DNA from 2 places in the Streptomyces sp. NPDC055815 genome. Region 2 is predicted to be linked to the other one. Evidence: riboswitches for the same ligand, from Rfam matches in the RefSeq annotation. Region 2 holds a riboswitch; the other holds the start of a gene.
The links. A riboswitch is a leader RNA that binds a small molecule or an ion and turns the genes downstream of it on or off. The one in region 2 is predicted to bind glycine.

Region 1 (7,230 bases), on a different contig from region 2:
ATCTCCTCCTCGGTGCGCCAGGCCTTCTCGTTCTCCAGCATCAGCGAGGAGATCGACAGGCCGGTCTCCTTGGTGAGGCGGAGCAGCTCGTCGCCGGTGCGGAAGGGGTACTTCAGGACGGTGTCGTCCGGGATGATCGGGTTCTCGCCGGCGACCGCGTCCTCGTCGACGACGAAGCCGCCGCCGACGGAGTAGTACGTCTTCTCCAGGACGAGCCCGCCCTCGGCGTCGTACGCGAAGACCGTCATGCCGTTGGCGTGGTACGGGAGCGCCTTGCGCCGGTGCAGGATCAGGTCGGCGTCGAAGTCGAAGGGGATCTCGTGCGCGCCGAGCAGGTTGATCTTCCCGCTCGCCTTGATCCGCTCGAACTCGTCGTCGGCGGTCTCCACGTTCACCGTGCGCGGCGAGTTGCCCTCCAGGCCCAGGAGGACGGCCTTCGGGGTGCCGTGGCCGTGGCCGGTGGCGCCGAGCGAGCCGTACAGCTCCGCTCGTATCTTCGCCGTGGGGGCGAGCAGGCCCTCGTTCTTCAGGCGGCGGGCGAACATCCGGGCAGCCCTCATGGGGCCCACCGTGTGGGAGCTCGACGGACCGATGCCGATCGAGAACAGGTCGAAGACCGAGATGGCCACGGGAGGACTCCTTGTGGGGGCTAGACGCCGTTGTCTGCCGGGGTGGAGCAGAGAAGCGCGCAGAAGGGCTGAGCAAGGGCCGGGGCACCACGCTCACTGTCCAGTGTGCGTGGTGCCCCGGAGATTCCGTACGAACAAAAGGGTACGAAATTACTTCAGGCCGGGGTACAGCGGGTGCTTGTCCGCCAGAGCGGTCACCCGGGCCTTGAGGACCGCGGCCTTGTCGGCGTCGAAGCCCGGCTTCAGGGTCTCCGCGATGACGTCGGCGACCTCGGCGAAGTCCTCGGCCTGGAAGCCGCGGGTCGCGAGCGCCGGCGTGCCGATGCGCAGACCGGAGGTGACCATCGGCGGGCGGGGGTCGTTCGGAACGGCGTTCCGGTTGACCGTGATGCCGACCTCGTGGAGACGGTCCTCGGCCTGCTGGCCGTCGAGCTCGGAGTTGCGCAGGTCCACCAGGACCAGGTGCACGTCCGTGCCGCCGGAGAGGACGGAGACACCGTGGGCGGTGACGTCGTCCTGGACCAGGCGCTCGGCCAGCGCGCGGGCGCCGTCCAGGGTGCGCTGCTGGCGCTCCTTGAACTCCTCCGAGGCCGCGACCTTGAAGGAGACGGCCTTGGCCGCGATCACGTGCTCCAGCGGGCCGCCCTGGAAACCGGGGAAGACCGAGGAGTTCAGCTTCTTCGCGAACTCCTTCTTCGCCAGGATGATGCCGCCGCGGGGGCCGCCGAGCGTCTTGTGCGTGGTGGAGGTCACCACGTCCGCGTACTCGACCGGGTTCGGGTGCAGACCGGCGGCGACCAGGCCCGCGAAGTGGGCCATGTCGACCCACAGGTAGGCCTCGACCTCGTCGGCGATCCGGCGGAACTCGGCGAAGTCCAGCTGGCGCGGGTAGGCGGACCAGCCCGCGATGATCACCTTCGGGCGGTGCTCCTTGGCGAGGCGCTCGACCTCGGCCATGTCGACCAGACCGGCCTCGTCCACGTGGTACGCGACCACGTTGAACTGCTTGCCGGAGAAGTTCAGGCGCATGCCGTGGGTGAGGTGGCCGCCGTGGGCCAGGTCCAGACCCAGGATCGTGTCGCCGGGCTGGGCGATCGCGAACAGCGCGGCCTGGTTCGCGGAGGCGCCGGAGTGCGGCTGCACGTTGGCGTACTCGGCGCCGAACAGGTCCTTGATCCGGTCGATCGCGATCTGCTCGGCCACGTCGACGTGCTCGCAGCCGCCGTAGTAGCGGCGGCCCGGGTAGCCCTCGGCGTACTTGTTGGTGAGGACGGAGCCCTGGGCCTCCATGACCGCGACCGGAGCGAAGTTCTCCGAGGCGATCATCTCGAGGGTGGACTGCTGACGGCGGAGCTCGGCGTCGACGGCGGCGGCGACGTCGGGGTCCAGCTCGTGGAGGGGAGTGTTCAGAAGCGACATGAATCGATCCCTAGGGGGTCTCGGGCCCGGTCTCAGTTCCCGGCGAACTCGGTGTACTCGTCGGCGGAGAGCAGATCGTCCGGCGTCTCCGCGACGCGCACCTTGAACAGCCAGCCACCCTCGAACGGAGCCGTGTTCACCAGGGACGGGTCGTCCACCACGTCCTGGTTGGCCTCGACGACCTCGCCCGTGACGGGGGAGTAGAGGTCGCTGACCGACTTCGTCGACTCCAGCTCGCCACAGGTCTCGCCCGCGGTGACGGTCGAGCCGACGGCCGGGAGGTCGGCGTAGACGACGTCACCGAGCGCGTTGGCCGCGAACTCCGTGATGCCGACCGTCGCGACGCCGTCCTCGGCGGCCGACAGCCACTCGTGCTCCTTGGTGTACTGCAGCTGCTGGGGGTTGCTCATGACCTGATTCTCCTGGATCGGGGGAGTACTGATGAACGTGGGTCTTGCGAGGTGAGACGAGGAGTGAGACGACTGCGTCACTTCTGGCGCTTGTAGAACGGCAGCGCCACGACCTCGTAGGGCTCGTGGGTGCCGCGGATGTCCACACCTACACCCTGGGTGCCGGGCTCGGCGTGCGCCGCGTCCACGTACGCCATCGCGATCGGCTTTCCGAGGGTCGGGGAGGGGGCGCCGGAGGTGACCTCGCCGATGACCTGGCCGTCCTTGACGACCTGGAAGCCGGCGCGCGGGACGCGGCGGCCCTCGGCGATCAGACCGACGAGCTTGCGCGGCGGGGCGGTCTCGGCGCGCTGGGCGGCCTCCTCCAGGGCCTCGCGGCCGACGAAGCGGCCCTCGTTGGTGGTCTTCTCGAACTTCACGACCCGGCCGAGACCGGCGTCGAAGGGGGTGAGGGCGGTGGTCAGCTCGTGGCCGTACAGCGGCATGCCCGCCTCCAGGCGGAGCGTGTCGCGGCAGGACAGGCCGCAGGGGATCAGGCCGACGCCCTCGCCCGCCTCGGTCAGCGCCTTCCACACGCCCTCGGCGTGCTCGGGCTTCAGGAACAGCTCGAAGCCGTCCTCGCCGGTGTAGCCGGTGCGGGCGATCAGCGCCGGGACGCCCGCGACGGTGCCGGGCAGGCCGGCGTAGTACTTGAGGCCGTCCAGGTCGGCGTCGGTGATCGACTTCAGGATGCCGGGGGACTCCGGGCCCTGGACCGCGATCAGGGCGTACGCGTCGCGGTCGTCGCGGACCTCGGCGTCGAAGCCCTCGGCGCGGGCGACGAGGGCGTCCAGGACGACCTGGGCGTTGGAGGCGTTGGCGACGACCATGTACTCGGTCTCGCCGAGGCGGTAGACGATCAGGTCGTCGACGATGCCGCCGTCCTCCTGGCAGATCATCGTGTAGCGGGCGCGGCCGTTGCCCACCGTGGAGATGTTGCCGACGAGGGCGTAGTCCAGGAGGTCCACGGCCTGCGGGCCCGTGACGGTGATCTCGCCCATGTGGGAGAGGTCGAAGAGGCCGGCCTGGTTGCGGACGGCGTTGTGCTCCTCGCGCTCGCTGCCGTACCGGAGCGGCATGTCCCAGCCGGCGAAGTCGGTCATGGTCGCGCCCAGCGAACGATGCAGGGCATCGAGGGCGGTCAGACGGGGGGCAGTGCTCATGGGGTGGCTCCCGGGTCCCAAGGGCGTGATCGGTGACGAAAACACATGACGGGCGAGGACGTCCTCCCCATCTGTCATGGAACCTGAGAGGTTCACCGAGAGCATCTCGTCACCGACGGATCGGTGCCGGGAGGTCGGCTTGCACCTTGGGTGGGGACACGACAGGTGTCCCGCTTTTCAGATCTGCCTCATCCACGCGGTACGGGGCCTGAGAGATTCAAGGGAGGGTCTTGCTCCTTCGGCGCCCGGACGCGCTCGGCGGTCCGGAACTCTCCCGCGCGGATTCGAGCGGCCGGTATGCGATTGTGCGGCGACTGTGCGCGCCTGGCGGGCACATCATTGCATGCGGTGTCGGCGGGGCAAATCGCTTGTGTCGCATTACCGATTCTTTACACTTCGTGGGCAAGGGTCTCCCACAGGTCTCCTGAGACCCGACAGGGGGAGAGCGATGAGGATCCAGCACACCGGCGCATACGCGACGAGCACCGGCATACCGTCCCAGCGGGCCCGCGCCCGGAGCCGCGGCCGGCTCCTGCGGGACCTGCGCGAGCGCGGCGGCCGAGGCCCCCGCGCCCTCACCTATGCCGCCGGCGACCTCGTCGTCGTCTCCGGGCTGCCCGGCAGCGGCAAGTCCACCCTGATGAAGCGCGCCGCCGAGGGCAGCGGCGTCGACTCCCAGGACGCCCGCGAGCGCTGGGAGGCCCGGATGCCCCGCCTCCTCCCGTACGCCGTCTACCGCCCCCTGGTCCGGATCGCGCACTACGCCGGACTGCGCCGCGCCCTGCGCTCCGGCGCGAGCCTGATCGTCCACGACTGCGGCACCCAGTCATGGGTGCGGGGCTGGCTCGCCCGCGAGGCGAGACGGCGCGGCCGCGCCCTGCACCTGGTCCTCCTCGACGTCACCCCGGACACCGCGCGGGCCGGCCAGGAGGCCCGTGGCCGGGGCGTCTCCACGTACGCCTTCGCGCGGCACCGGCGGGCCGTCGGCCGGCTCCTGCGGGCCGCCGAGTCCGGCAGCCTCCCGCACGGCTGCGCCTCGGTGACCCTCCTCGACCGGGACGCCGCCGACTCCCTCCGCAGGATCGGCTTCCGGGAGACCGCCTAGGGACGACCCCGGGGCCGTCCGGTGTCCCGGGCCGTCCGGTGTCCCGGGCCGTCCGGCGTCCCGGGCCGTCCGGTGTCCCGGGCCGTCCCGGGACGCCCGTACCCTTCCCTTTTGGCCACGGCGGTGCCGGGGCGGCGTTAGGGTGCTGCCGGGCGGCCGGTGCGGCAGGCCGTGCGAGAAGGGGAAGACGCGACCGTGGACGTGACGTGGCCGGGCAACGAGCTCGAAGAGGTCCTTGCCGCCTCACTCGGCAACCCCGAGGCGGGCGGCCGGCTGGTCGAGGTGCTCGGCCGCAGCCCGATCTGGGTGCCCCTGCCCAACGGCGGCGGCCCCGACAGCCCCGGACTCGACCTCGCGACCATGGAGATCGAGGGCGCGGCCTACGTGCCCGTCTTCAGCTCCGAGCAGCAGTTCCTCGCCGTCGTCGGCGACCACATGTCCTTCACCGTCGCCCCCGCCCGTGACTTCGCCCGCGGCCTGCCCCCGCAGCTCGGCATCGCCGTGAACCCCGGCGGCACCGTCGGCGTCCCGCTGCCCCCGCCCGCCGTCGCCGAGCTCTGCCGCATCGGCCGCACCCCGCTCGACGGCCCCGCCAGCGGCGGCCGCGTCCGGCTCTTCGAGCCCGACTGGCAGGACGACCCGGTCGACTTCCTCGCCGCGGCCTCCGCCGAGTTCGAGGCCACCGGAGTCGTCGTCACCGCCCGCCGCGCCCTCGCCAGCGTCGAGGGCACCGAACCGGCCCTCTTCATCGGCGTCCAGCTGGGCGGCTGGGACGGCGTCGACCGGAACGCCCCCCTGGACGCCCTCGGCCGCGCCCTCGGCCGGGTCGAGGTCGCCTGGCCGGTCAACCTCATCCTGCTCGACATGGCGCAGGACCCGGTCGGCGACTGGATGCTGGAGCGGGTTCGCCCCTTCTACCAGCGCGCCGCCGTGTGAGCGGCCCCCTGTTTAAGCTGAACTGACTCGATCGCTGCACCGACTCGCATCGCTGCACCGACTCGATCGCTGGACGGACCCACATGGTGGACGGAAGAGGGGCGGGACCCAGGGTGAGCGCGTCAGGCACCGCTTCGACCGGGACGGTCGAGCACATGCTGCGCCAGGTGGCACCCGGACGCTACGACGCGTACGAGCAGTTGCTGCACGCCCTCGCCGACGGCGAGCTCCGGATGCTGCTCTGGCAGGGCTCACCCGGCTCGCCCGACGCCCAGTACGGGAACATGGAGGTCGACGGCTTCGGCTACGCGCCCTGCGTGACCTCCGCGCAGGAGCTCGCCGCCTCCGGCTGGAACCGCGCCCACGAGCTCGTCACCGGCCGCGAGATCGCCCGCGCCCTCTACCCCGACCGCTGGGGCGTCTGGCTCAATCCGCACGCCCCCGGCGGCGGCGTCGGCATCCCCTGGGCCGACCTGCGCCGGATCGCCACCGGTCTCGACCGGATGCCCGCCGGTCCGCTGCGGGTCACCGAGCCCGCCCTGGAGATCCCGCAGTTCTACGCCCTGCTCACGCAGAACGCGCACCGCACCCCGGCCGTCCGCGCGCTGCGCCGCGGCTGGGTGCAGCCGGCGCTCGGCTCCCCGTACCTCGCCATCGGTCTCGACCTGTACGACACCTCCCCGGCGACCGTCGACACGGTCCGCTCGATGATGCGCCAGTCGATCGGCTCCGTCCCCGACGGCCTGCCCGTCTCGACGGTCGCCCTCTCCGACGCGTACGACCCGGTGGCGCTCTGGCTGCGGGCGAACGCGCGCCCCTTCTACGACCGCGAGGCGCACGCCGGACGCGGCTCCGCTCCCGTACCGGGGTACGGATACCCGCCACCGGCGCCGTCCGGATACTGAGACGCCACGCGCGCCCCACATGTCGGAAATGGCCTCCCGAGTCCCCTCCGGAGGCCTTCGTTCACCCCAATTCCATAGGTCACGCCACCAGTTGAGTGGCATGTCCGATTGCGCACAAGAGGGCCCCGGTTGGTCCGCTCACGTGATCACGACGTCCGGATAACGGAAGTCGCAGCACCGCATCACGTTTGAGCAAACATTCACCTTCAGGTCTGGCGGGTGATCACAAGCGCATTGAAGACTCCCCGGAACACAGGGCGTTCGGCTCCTTTCGAGCCGATGTCCAGCAGGTTGTTCCACCGAGCCGCTACCCGCGGCGGGCAAGGGCCGGCTACCGGCGGCCGAGAGGGGTCCTCACCACGATGACGGCACCACTGCACGAGACGAGTGCGGGCGAGGCGACCGCCACCGTCGACGGCGCGCCCGACGCTCCCGGCACTCCGGACAACTCCGGCGCCTCCGGCAAGGCGATCGAGGGCCGCTCGCCCTGGAAGATCGCCTGGACCCGCCTCAAGCGCGACAAGCTGGCCCTCGCGGGCGCCTTCGTCGTCATCTTCCTGATCCTCGTCGCGATCTTCGCGCCGGTCATCGTGGACCTCCTCGGCCACCCGCCGGACGAGTTCC
Region 2 (7,230 bases):
AGGCGTCGAAGCCCAGCCTGCGCGGAAAGCCCGTGGTCGTCGGCGGCCTCGGGCCCCGGGGCGTGGTCGCCACCGCCTCCTACGAGGCCCGACGCTTCGGGGTGCACTCGGCCATGCCGATGGGGCAGGCGCGGCGGCTCGCGCCGAACGCCGCGTATCTCGTGCCGCGCTTCGCCTTCTACCGCTCCATCAGCGAGCAGGTCATGGAGCTGCTCGGGCGGCTCTCCCCGCTCGTCGAGCCCCTCAGCCTCGACGAGGCCTTCGTCGATCTCGAAGCCGGCGGTGTCGCCGACGACAGCGCGAGCGCGCGGGCCGTGGGGGAGCGGCTGCGGGCCGACATCCTCGCCACGACCGGGCTCACCGGGTCCGTGGGGCTCGCCGGGTCCAAGATGATCGCGAAGATCGCCTCCGAGGAGGCCAAGCCGGACGGGCTCGTGCTGATCGAGCCCGGCACCGAGCGGGAGCTGCTCGGGCCGCGATCGGTACGGATCCTGCCCGGGGTCGGGCCGGCCACCGGGGAGCACCTGCGGCGCGCCGGGATGACGACCGTGTCCGACCTCGCGGAAGCGGGCGAGGACGAGCTCGTACGGCTCCTGGGACGGGCGCACGGGGCGTCCCTGTACCGGATGGCCCGGGGGTACGACGATCGGGCCGTGGTGGCCGAGCGGGACGCCAAGTCGGTGTCGGTCGAGGACACCTTCGACGTGGACATCCACGACCGCGTACGGATCCGGATCGAGGTCGAACGGCTCGCGGAGCGGTGCGTGGGGCGGCTGCGGGCCTCCGGGCACTCAGGGCGGACCATCGTCCTGAAGGTGCGGCGCTACGACTTCTCGACGCTCACCCGGTCCGAGACGCTGCGAGGGCCGACGGACGACCCGGGCGTCGTACGGGAGGCCGTGGGGCGGCTCCTGGAGGCGGTGGACACGACGGGGGGCGTGCGCTTGCTGGGGGTCGGCGTGAGCGGGCTCGCGGACTACACGCAGGAGGATCTGTTCGCTCAGGCCGGGGCCTCCGAGCGGCCGGCGGAGGAGGTAGGGCCCGAGGCGGCCGCGGAGGTGGAGGCGATGCCGTCCGCCGAGGCGGAGAGCGCCGAGCGGGTGTGGGCGCCCGGGCACGACGTGCGGCACGCCGTGTACGGGGCCGGGTGGGTCCAGGGGAGCGGGGTCGGGCGGGTCACGGTGCGGTTCGAGGAGCCGTGGTCCGGGCCCGGGCGGGTGCGGACGTTCTCCGTGGACGATCCGGAGCTGGAACCTTCGGAGCCGTTGCCGCTGGTGCGGGGGGACGCGGCGGCGTGAGGGCGCGGGCCGCCGCGCCCCGCGGCCGGGCCCGGGTTGCCACCGCACCGCCTCGTGCGGTGGCAACCCGCGCCGCCTCGGCCGACGGCTGGGCCCTCAGGTGCCGTCCTGGCCCGCCAGGCGGCCGAAGTCCTTGTCCGGGGTGTCCGGGGGCGGGGGCGGGAGGGCCAGGCTGTAGTGGCGGTAGAGCTGGAGTTCCTGCTCCGGCGAGAGGTGGCGGCCCACCCCGAAGTCCGGGGCGTCCTTGATCAGGGCCCTCTCGTACGGGATGTGGAGGCCGTCGTCGAGCAGCGCGCTCGGCTCCAGGGGGACGAAGGCGTCCCTGCTGAACAGGCCCGTGCGGACCGCGGCCCACTCCGGGACGCCGGTCGCGTCGTCCAGGTACACCTCGTCCACGGTTCCGATCTTGTGCCCGTTCCGGTCGAACGCCTTGCGGCCGATCAGGCTGCGCGGATCGATATCGGTCTGCACGGTCCCTCCAACTGGTCGCAACTGCTCTACACCCCTACGAAAGTGCACATCTGGGATGTCGGCCACTTGAGCGATGGAAGCCGCAACCTCGCTGGTAGGCTGGTTGTGGCTGTCGACCCTGTGCGGGAGAGTCCCCCGGAGAAACCTTCCGGTGGGCGCCGAAGGAGCAAATCCTCCCCGGAATCTCTCAGGCCCCTGTACCGCGCGGACGAGGTCACTCTGGAAAGCAGAGCGGATGTCCGACGGCATTCCGCTCTCACCGACGGTGAAAGCCGGCGGGCCGCGAGGCGTGCCGGTGAAACTCTCAGGTTGAGATGACAGAGGGGGAGGCCGTCCGGGTACCCGCGCCGTGGTGCCCCTCGCAGGTCGTGACGACCAGGAGGCCTCCGTACATGACCGCCAACCGCACTCCGCTCTCCGAGCTCGAACAGGGCATCCCGTTCGAGCAGCGGCACATCGGGCCCGACGCCGAGGCTCGGGCCAAGATGCTCGCCCAGGTCGGTTACGGCTCGCTCGACGAGCTCACGGCCGCCGCGGTGCCGGACGTCATCAAGAACGCCGAGGCGCTGGGCCTGCCGGCCGCGCGCACCGAGGCCGAGGTCCTCGCCGAGCTGCGCACGCTCGCCGACCGCAACCAGGTCCTCGCCCCGATGATCGGTCTCGGCTACCACGGGACCTTCACTCCGCCCGTGATTCTCCGGAACGTCATGGAGAACCCGGCCTGGTACACCGCTTACACGCCGTACCAGCCCGAGATCTCCCAGGGCCGCCTGGAGGCCCTGCTCAACTTCCAGACCATGGTCGCCGACCTCACCGGTCTGCCCACCTCCGGCGCCTCCCTCCTCGACGAGGGCACCGCCGCCGCCGAGGCCATGGCCCTCTCCCGCCGGGTCGGCAAGGTCAAGAACGGCGTCTTCCTCGTCGACGCCGACGCGCTGCCGCAGACCATCGCCGTCATCGAGACCCGCGCCGAGCCGACCGGTGTCGAGGTCGTCGTCGCCGACCTGAGCGGGGGCATCCCCGCCGAGGTCGCCGAGCGCGGTGTCTTCGGCGTGCTCATCCAGTACCCGGGTGCCTCCGGCGCCGTCCGCGACATCAAGCCGCTGATCGACGCCGCCCACGAGCTCGGCGCGATCGTCACCGTCGCCGCCGACCTGCTCGCGCTCACCCTGCTCACCTCCCCGGGCGAGCTCGGCGCCGACATCGCCGTCGGCACCACCCAGCGCTTCGGCGTCCCCATGGGCTTCGGCGGCCCGCACGCCGGCTACATGGCCGTCCAGGACAAGCACGCCCGCTCCCTGCCCGGCCGCCTCGTGGGCGTCTCCGTCGACGCCGACGGCAACCGCGCCTACCGCCTGGCCCTGCAGACCCGCGAGCAGCACATCCGCCGCGAGAAGGCCACCAGCAACATCTGTACCGCTCAGGTGCTGCTCGCCGTCATGGCCGGCATGTACGCCGTCTACCACGGTCCGGACGGCCTGAAGCAGATCGCCGAGCGCACGCACCGGTACGCCGCCATCCTCGCGGCCGGTCTCACCGCCGGTGGCGTCGAGGTCGTGCACGGCTCGTACTTCGACACCCTCACCGTCCGCGTGGCCGGCAAGGCCGACGAGGTCGTCGCCGCCGCCCGCGAGGCCGGCGTGAACCTCTACCGCGTCGACGCCGACCTCGTCTCGATCTCCTGCGACGAGACCACCGGGCGCGAGCAGCTCGCCGCCGTCTGGGCCGCCTTCGGCGTCACGGCCGATGTCGAGGCCCTCGACGCGGTCACCGAGGACACGCTGCCCGCCGGTCTGCTGCGCTCCGACGCGTACCTGACCCACCCGGTCTTCCACGCGCACCGCTCCGAGACCTCGATGCTGCGCTACCTGCGCAAGCTCGCGGACCGCGACTACGCGCTCGACCGCGGCATGATCCCGCTCGGCTCCTGCACCATGAAGCTGAACGCGACCACCGAGATGGAGCCGGTGACCTGGCCCGAGTTCGGCCAGATGCACCCCTTCGCGCCGGTCGACCAGGCCGCCGGATACGTCACGCTCATCACCGAGCTGGAAGAGCGCCTCGCCGAGGTCACCGGCTACGACAAGGTGTCGATCCAGCCCAACGCCGGCTCGCAGGGCGAGCTCGCCGGCCTCCTGGCCGTGCGTGCCTACCACCGCGCCAACGGCGACGAGCAGCGCACCGTCTGCCTCATCCCGTCCTCCGCGCACGGCACCAACGCCGCCTCCGCGGTGATGGCCGGCATGAAGGTCGTCGTCGTCAAGACCGCCGACGACGGCGAGGTCGACGTCGAGGACCTGCGCGCCAAGATCGCCCAGTACCGCGACGAGCTGTCCGTGCTGATGATCACCTACCCGTCCACGCACGGCGTCTTCGAGGAGCACGTCGCCGACATCTGCGCCGAGGTCCACGAGGCCGGCGGTCAGGTGTACGTCGACGGTGCCAACCTCAACGCGCTGGTCGGTCTCGCCAAGCCGGGTCACTTCGGCGGCGACGTCTCGCACCTGAACCTGCACAAGACCTTCTGCATCCCGCACGGCGGCGGCGGCCCCGGCGTCGGCCCGGTCGGCGTCCGCGCCCACCTCGCCCCCTACCTGCCGAACCACCCGCTCCAGCCCACCGCGGGCCCGGAGACCGGTGTCGGCCCGATCTCGGCCGCCCCGTGGGGCTCCGCCGGCATCCTGCCGATCTCCTGGTCGTACGTGCGCCTCATGGGCGGCGAGGGCCTCAAGCGCGCCACCCAGGTCGCCGTCCTCGCGGCGAACTACATCGCCAAGCGCCTGGAGCCGCACTTCCCGGTGCTCTACACCGGTCCGAACGGGCTGGTCGCGCACGAGTGCATCGTGGACATCCGTCCGCTGGCCAAGGCCACCGGCGTCAGCGTCGACGACATCGCGAAGCGCCTCATCGACTACGGCTTCCACGCGCCGACGATGTCCTTCCCGGTGGCCGGCACGCTCATGATCGAGCCGACCGAGTCCGAGGACCTGACCGAGCTCGACCGCTTCTGCGACACGATGATCGCGATCCGCGCCGAGATCGAGAAGGTCGCCTCGGGCGAGTGGCCCGCCGACGACAACCCGCTGCACAACGCCCCGCACACCGCGGCCGCGCTGGGCGGCGAGTGGAACCACCCGTACACCCGCGACGAGGCCGTCTTCCCGGCCGGTGTCTCGGCGGCCGACAAGTACTGGCCGCCGGTGCGCCGCATCGACGGTGCCTTCGGCGACCGGAACCTGGTCTGCTCCTGCCCGCCGCTGGACGAGTACGACAACTGAGCATGCGCCGAGGGCCGGTTCGGAGGATCTCCTCCGGGCCGGCCCTCGGCGTTTCCCTCGTACGGTGTCCTGCCGCGCGGCTTCAGGCGGCGGTCGTCACCTGTCCCGCGGTCAGCGGCCGGTGCGGGGCGATGATCTGCCCGTCCGGCAGCAGTTCGCCGGTGTCCTCGAAGAGCAGGACACCGTTGCACAGCAGGCTCCAGCCCTGTTCCGGGTGGTGTGCCATCAGTCGGGCCGCCTCACGGTCGGCGGAGTCGGCGGTGGGACAGGCAGGCTGATGCTGGCACATGGGTGGGTTCTTTCGCTGCGTCGTGGTGGATGTCCTGCGGCTCTGTGCGCTCATGGCCGCCCCCGTCGGTCGGTTCGGTTCCGGTCCCCAGTGTTGCCCCACGGACGGTCTTCCGCAGGTATTTCGCGGCAGCTCGTCCTCTCCTGGGAAGACGCATCACCCGCAGGGGCGGTTCAGGTCAACTGCACCGTCTCTTCGGGTGGTTCGGGGTGGTCCCAGCGGGCTAGTCCGTACGGGAGGGGCGTTCGGGAGGCGCGTTCGGGCGCACGGTTCGGACAGGAGTGCGCCCCGTGACCCGGCCGGGTCACGGGGCGGCGTCGCGTGGGTTCGATCAGGCGGGCGCCGGCGAGCCCAGGAGGGGCGGCGGCGCGAGTCGTGTACTGAGCACGGGCAGGAGATCGGCGACCTGGTACGGGCGGTGCGCCGCGATCCCCGGGGGTGCGGGGGCCAGGGGCACCATCAGATCGGCCGCGGCCGGGGCGACGGTGGTGCCGTCGTCCTCCGGTCCGGCCTGCAGCCAGAGCGTCAGCATGTAGAGCTCCGGTACGGACAGCAGTCGTGGTGCGTACGTGACCGGCAGGGCCTCGGCCTGGAGCAGGGCCCGTTCCGTGGCGGAGACGTACGGGCCTTCGAAGAAGTGCGAGAAGGCCCAGCCGTCCGGGGTGAGCATGGTGTCCGCGGCGGCGATCGCCCGGTCTCCGCTGCGGATCAGGAACCGCCAGCCGGCGAGCCGGGTGCCGGGTGCGAGCCCCGGTGCTCCGGTGACGCCGAGGACGTGCACGGGCAGCGGGTTCTCGGGGCTCAGCGGTCCTTGTGCGGCCCGCAGCGCGGGAGTTCGCCGCTCGTTGACGGCGGTCGGTGAGCCGAGGGCCGCGAGGACACTGCGGAGAGCCGGCGCAGGGGCCGGGGAGGGTCGGAGCATGGTGGGTCGCCTCTCACTCAGGAGACACGGTGATGCGTGGGCAGGTACGACGGCGCTGTCGGCGGCGGGGCCAGAGAAGGGCCATGAGGCCATGGCCGGGCGCCAACACTCTGCCTCGTCCGCGGAGTTTATACGACACGTGTTCACACAGTGTTTCCGCTAGACCTCGCGGATATTCCTGACAAGGCGTCATCAGGCCGTAATCACGGGGAGTTGAAGCGGAATCACGAGGGCGATACCGCTCTCACCTGCGCATTCCTCGCGAAGGCGGACGGCTGAATTCCGACCCGGGGTCCCGGGACAATATGACATTGGTATATGTCGAGTGTTCCGTGCCTTCGGGATGTGCCGATGGACCGCTCCGTCCAGCCTATCCTCCGACAGGCCGGTTCCGCAGGCGTTGTGGATCAGCGGGGTGGGCATCATCGTCCGTGACGCGCGGCCGTCCGGGCGGCCGCCCACTCGGGGAGGGACGCTTCGATGGGGCAGAAGGTCGTGGCCGACGGGTTCGGCCCGTCCGACCGGCAGCAGTACCGCAGAAAACTCCAGCAGTGTCTCGCGGGGCTCGCGCGACTGTTGGCGGAGAAGCGGTTCGACCGGCCCCGCAATCTCATGGGCGTGGAGATCGAACTCAATCTCGCCGGCGCCGACGGGCTGCCCAGGATGCTGAACGGACCGGTTCTCGAAAAGATCGCCAGTGCCGATTTCCAGACGGAACTCGGAATGTTCAACCTCGAAGTGAACATCGCGCCCCACCAGCTCCACGGGCGCGTATTCGACCGGCTCGCGGAAGAGATCGGAACCGGCATCGGATATGCCGACCGCAAGGCGGCGGAACTCGACGCGGGCGTCGTCATGATCGGCATACTTCCCACCCTCGCCCAGCGCGACCTGGTCCCCGAGAACCTCTCGGACAACGAGCGCTACACCCTCCTCAACGACCAGATCCTCGCCGCCCGCGGCGAGGACTTC

Region 1: it holds a riboswitch for glycine, as region 2 does, so the genes downstream of both, gcvT (glycine cleavage system aminomethyltransferase GcvT) here and gcvP (aminomethyl-transferring glycine dehydrogenase) in region 2, are expected to answer to the same signal.

Annotation. Positions count from the first base shown of each region.
Region 1 is NZ_JBSHDU010000140.1:891-8,120, forward strand. It holds gene ACWGN5_RS40965 (L-serine ammonia-lyase) at 1-629, opposite strand, end outside; gene ACWGN5_RS40970 (serine hydroxymethyltransferase) at 780-2,048, opposite strand; gene gcvH (glycine cleavage system protein GcvH) at 2,081-2,458, opposite strand; gene gcvT (glycine cleavage system aminomethyltransferase GcvT) at 2,536-3,660, opposite strand; glycine riboswitch at 3,722-3,847, opposite strand; glycine riboswitch at 3,848-3,947, opposite strand; gene ACWGN5_RS40985 (AAA family ATPase) at 4,109-4,765, shown strand; gene ACWGN5_RS40990 (enhanced serine sensitivity protein SseB) at 4,961-5,701, shown strand; gene ACWGN5_RS40995 (enhanced serine sensitivity protein SseB C-terminal domain-containing protein) at 5,815-6,606, shown strand; gene ACWGN5_RS41000 (ABC transporter permease) at 6,969-7,230, shown strand, end outside.
Region 2 is NZ_JBSHDU010000002.1:272,027-279,256, reverse strand. It holds gene ACWGN5_RS03090 (DNA polymerase IV) at 1-1,298, shown strand, start outside; gene ACWGN5_RS03085 (PRC-barrel domain-containing protein) at 1,395-1,769, opposite strand; glycine riboswitch at 1,883-1,982, shown strand; gene gcvP (aminomethyl-transferring glycine dehydrogenase) at 2,162-5,047, shown strand; gene ACWGN5_RS03075 (DUF5999 family protein) at 5,130-5,336, opposite strand; gene ACWGN5_RS03070 (hypothetical protein) at 5,668-6,258, opposite strand; gene ACWGN5_RS03065 (glutamate--cysteine ligase) at 6,739-7,230, shown strand, end outside.